2 regions of the Streptacidiphilus jeojiensis genome follow, and region 1 is predicted to be linked to the other one. Evidence: riboswitches for the same ligand, from Rfam matches in the RefSeq annotation. Region 1 holds a riboswitch; the other holds the start of a gene.
The links. Region 1 has a riboswitch for cyclic di-AMP ahead of ABUW04_RS20145 (glycoside hydrolase family 16 protein). Riboswitches for the same ligand answer to the same signal wherever they lie in the genome.
Positions count from the first base shown of each region.

Region 2: another riboswitch for cyclic di-AMP. It lies ahead of ABUW04_RS09595 (transglycosylase family protein); the one in region 1 lies ahead of ABUW04_RS20145 (glycoside hydrolase family 16 protein).

Region 1 covers NZ_JBEUKS010000007.1:65,041-67,212, forward strand. Annotated here, with positions in the region: gene ABUW04_RS20145 (glycoside hydrolase family 16 protein) at 1-1,159, opposite strand, end outside; cyclic di-AMP (ydaO/yuaA leader) riboswitch at 1,163-1,328, opposite strand; gene ABUW04_RS20150 (NADH:flavin oxidoreductase) at 1,565-2,172, shown strand, end outside.
Region 2 covers NZ_JBEUKS010000003.1:126,144-128,315, forward strand. Annotated here, with positions in the region: gene ABUW04_RS09590 (FAD-dependent oxidoreductase) at 1-940, opposite strand, end outside; cyclic di-AMP (ydaO/yuaA leader) riboswitch at 1,208-1,368, shown strand; gene ABUW04_RS09595 (transglycosylase family protein) at 1,375-2,172, shown strand, end outside.

The sequences.
Region 1 (2,172 bases):
CGGAGAAGCTGATCGGGCTGGTGGAGGTCGGCGCCGAGTGGTACTGCCCGGCGCTGATCGACAGATTGAGGATCAGGTAGGCGGACCAGTTGGCGCCGACGCCGGTGTCGTCCGAGTACACCTTGGTGCCGTTGACGTACCAGTCCACCGAGTTCGCGCCGTAGTAGGTGCCGATGGTCACCCAGCTGCCGGGGGCCACCGCCGAGGCGTTAGTGTAGTAGTCCTGCGCGGCGTTGACGTGGTTGGTCAGCTCCAGCAGATCGGCGTTGTCGGGGTGGTACTCGAAGGAGTCGATCTCCCCGTTGCCGTCCTTCCAGGTCCACAGGGCCGGCCAGGCGCCCGCGGCGGAGGGCAGCTTGACCCGGGCCTCGACGTAGTCGCCGGTCTTGACCTGGAAGCCCTCCTTCGAGCCCTCGGTGGTGAGCAGGCCGGTGGTCCAGGCCTGCTTGCCGTTCTCCAGGGTGTGCGAGGACGGCTGCGCGGTGAAGGTGGCGACGCCGTCGGCGACGCTGACGTCGTTCTGGTCGAGCCAGTCGAGCTTGTTGTCGCCCGGGTTGTGGTCGCCGTAGGCGTAGGAGCTGCTGCTGTCGCCGACCCAGCGCGATCCCCAGGAGATCGGGCTGCTGAACTCGTCGGACCAGGTCAGCGACTTTCCGGCGGCGGCCGCCGCAGTGGAGGTGGTACCGGAGGAGGTGGTGCCGGTGGAGCTGGTACCGGAGGAGGCCGTGCCGCCGGAGGCCGCCGCGGCGGTGACGGTCAGGGTCTGCGAGGCCAGGTTGTGCCAGGCGCCCGCGCTGTCCTGCCAGAAGCCGAACTCGGTGTAGCTCCCGGCGGGCAGCGTGCGGCTGCCGGTGGTGATGGAGACCCCGCCCGGGCAGATCCGGACGTCGGACGCCGACCCGGGGAAGTCCAGGTTGTTCCCGGCCGCGTCGCGGACGCCGACGCCGAGCGTGGCGGCGGTGAAGCAGCGGCTGGAGTGCACCGTGAGCCCGGCGGTCGACGCGGTGCCGGCGGTCAGTGAGGTCGGGGTGAGCCGGTCCTGGGTGACCCTGGTCGCGGCCTGGGCCGGGGTGGCCAGTGAGACGGCGGCCAGCGCGGCGGCACCGGCCATCCCGACGGCCGCGCCGAGGCGTGCGGAGGCAGTGGCAGGTATGCGCATGAAGGGGTTCCTCTGCGACGCCTGCGAGGTGAGCTGTCGGGTTCGGGCACGGAGGACGCCCGGTCGCGTGTGGTGCGACGTTCACCCCTAGCCGGTGGCGCCTGTCACGGCGCTCGGTCCGGCGACTGACCTGGGTCCCCCGCTCCTGCCCGTGGAGCGATTCGAGTTCCTGCCACCGGGCGGACAGGATTCGGCGTCCCGGTGGCGAGGTCCGCGTGCGGCGGAACCAGCAGGCTAGGCAGGCGCTCCGCCCGGAGGCAATGGAATGTGCCGGGGTTCACATAGGCCTTATATCGGACATCTGAGCTGCGGCAACGCCCCGGCGGGGGCGGAATGCCACAGCCCTCGGCACGGTTGTCCGTCCTCGGTAGTCGTTCACCGTTCCCGATCCCTGGAGCCCCACCCGTGTCCGTCAGTCCCTCCAGCCCCTCCGCCGCCCGCGCGGCCCAGCTCCTGTCGCGACCGATCACCATCGGTGGCCTGACCGTGCCGAACCGGATCGCGATGGCCCCGATGACCCGGCAGTTCTCGCCCGGAGGGATCCCCGGCGAGGCCGTCGCTGCCTACTACGCCCGGCGTGCCGCCGGCGGAGTCGGGCTGATCGTGACCGAGGGAACCTACGTCGACCACGAGTCCGCCGGGTCGAGCGACAACGTCCCGCGCTTCCACGGCGAGGAGCAGCTGGCCGGCTGGGCGAAGGTCGCCGAGGCGGTGCACGCGGAGGGCGGCACCATCGTCCCGCAGCTGTGGCACATCGGCATGGCCCGGAACGCCGGCCAGCCCCCGTACGCTGACGCCCCCGCGGTGGGCCCCTCGGGGATCCGGCTGGACGGCACCGAGGGCGCCGGGAAGGCGATGACCCAGGCCGACCTGGACGACGTCATCGCCGCCTTCGCCCAGGGCGCGGCCGACGCCGAGCGGATCGGCTTCGACGGCGTCGAGCTGCACGGTGCCCACGGCTACCTCATCGACCAGTTCCTGTGGCACGGCACCAACCGCCGCGCCGACGGCTA
Region 2 (2,172 bases), on a different contig from region 1:
CGCGGGCGGTCAGGATCTCGGCGCCGAACTTGACGGCCTGGCGGCGGGCCCGGCCGGCCAGCTGGGCGCCGGAGACCCCGTCCGGGAAGCCCAGGTAGTTCTCGATCCGGGAGCTCTGCCCGGCCTGGCCGCCGGTGGCGGTGCGCTCGATCAGGACGGTGCGCAGGCCCTCGGAGGCGCCGTAGACGGCCGCGCCCAGGCCGGCCGGGCCGCCGCCGATGACGATGAGGTCGTAGAAGTCGGCGGCGGGCGTGGTGGACAGGCCGACCCGCTGGGCCACCTCCTCGTTGCTGGGCTCCACCAGTGCGCCGCCGTCCGGGGTGATCACCACCGGCAGCCGTTCCCCGTCCTCACCGGCGGCCGCCAGCAGGTGTCTGCCCTCGGCCTCGGTGACCGAGTACCAGCGGTAGGGGACCTGGTTGCGGGCCAGGAACTCGCGGACCTCTGAGGAGCGGGCCGACCACCGGTGTCCGACCACCTTGATCTCGTGCACCTCGGGCGGGTCAGTGGCCTGCCAGGCCTTGAGCAGGCTGTCCAGCACCGGGTAGAGCTTCTCCTCGGGCGGGTCCCAGGGCTTGAGCAGGTAGTTGTCGAGGTCCACCACATTGATGGCGTCGATGGCCGCGCCGGTGTCCGCGTAGGCGGTCAGCAGCACCCGGCGGGCCTGGGGGTAGATGTCCATGGCCGCTTCCAGGAACTCGATGCCGTTCATCTCCGGCATCCGGTGGTCGGCCAGCAGCACCGCGACCGGTTCGCCGCGCAGCTTCATCTCCCGCAGCGCCTCCAGCGCCGAGGGGCCCGACTCGGCCCGTACGATGCGATGGTCCTCGCCGTAGCGACGGCGCAGGTCCCTGGCGACCGCCCGGGACACCGACGGGTCGTCGTCCACGGTCACGATCACCGGTCGTCTGGTGCTCTCCGGTCCGGTTGTCGTCGGCATCGCGGCTCCGCCCTGTCGTCGGATGTGCCCCGGCCCGCAGGTTGTCCCAGGGCCCGGTTCCTACGCTATCCGCTCGGGCGCGGCTGATCCTGGCGTCGTGTGAGCAGGTGCGGCGAATGGGGTCCGGAACCTGTGAATCATGGAACCGGGGCGTGACGGATCCCACAGTCTGTTGTGGTTTCAATCAAGGTCTGCCTACCTTTCTGGCATTCGCACTTAAGCGGAACCAACAACTCCGGAACGCCGAGTCCTGCCGCCGGAGGAGTTGCGACCCACATACCGCACCACGGCAGGAGCGGGGGAACCAGGTAAGTCGCCGCGCCGACGCTCGTCGTCGACGCGGCTTGGGGTGAAGCCGTGCTGCGCACGGCCGGGCAACTCCAGCCCGAATCCGACAGCTCACCTCGTAGGCGTGGGAGAGGAAACGCTGCTTCATGCTGTCCGTCCACGGGCGTCACCGCGCCACGAAGACCCGACGCACCACCGCCCAGCGCCTCATCGCCGCCACCGGCCTGGCTGGCGTCGGCCTGGCCGTCCCGCTGGTCACCGCCACCACCGCCTCCGCCGCGACCGTCTCCACCTGGGACAAGGTCGCCCAGTGCGAGAGTTCGGGCGACTGGTCCATCAACACCGGCAACGGCTACTACGGCGGTCTGCAGTTCTCGGCGTCCACCTGGGCCGCCTACGGCGGCACCCAGTACGCCTCCACCGCCGACCAGGCCACCAAGGACCAGCAGATCGCGGTCGCCGAGAAGGTCCTGGCCTCGCAGGGCCCGACCGCCTGGCCGGTCTGCGGGCCGCAGGCCGGTCTCACCCAGGGCGGCGCCGCCGCCTCGGTGGACACCTCGTCCTCCTCCAGCTCCTCGTCGAGCTCCTCCTCGGACTCGTCCAGCAGCTCCTCCTCGGACTCGTCCTCGTCCAGCTCCGCGTCCACCGACTCCTCGTCCTCGGACTCGTCCTCCTCGACCACCGCGAGCAGCGGCAGCTACACCGTCGTCGCCGGCGACTGGCTGTCGACCATCGCGGCCAAGGAGAACGTCTCCGGCGGCTGGCAGCGCCTCTACGCGCTGAACCGCTCGGTGCTCACCTCGGGCCCCGACGTGATCTACCCGGGCCAGAAGCTGACCCTGGGCAGCTCCTCGGCCTCGTCCTCCAGCAGCAGCTCGGACTCGGCCACTGACGCTTCGGCCACCACGTCCAGCAGCGATTCGAGCAGCTCCTCGTCCAGCAGC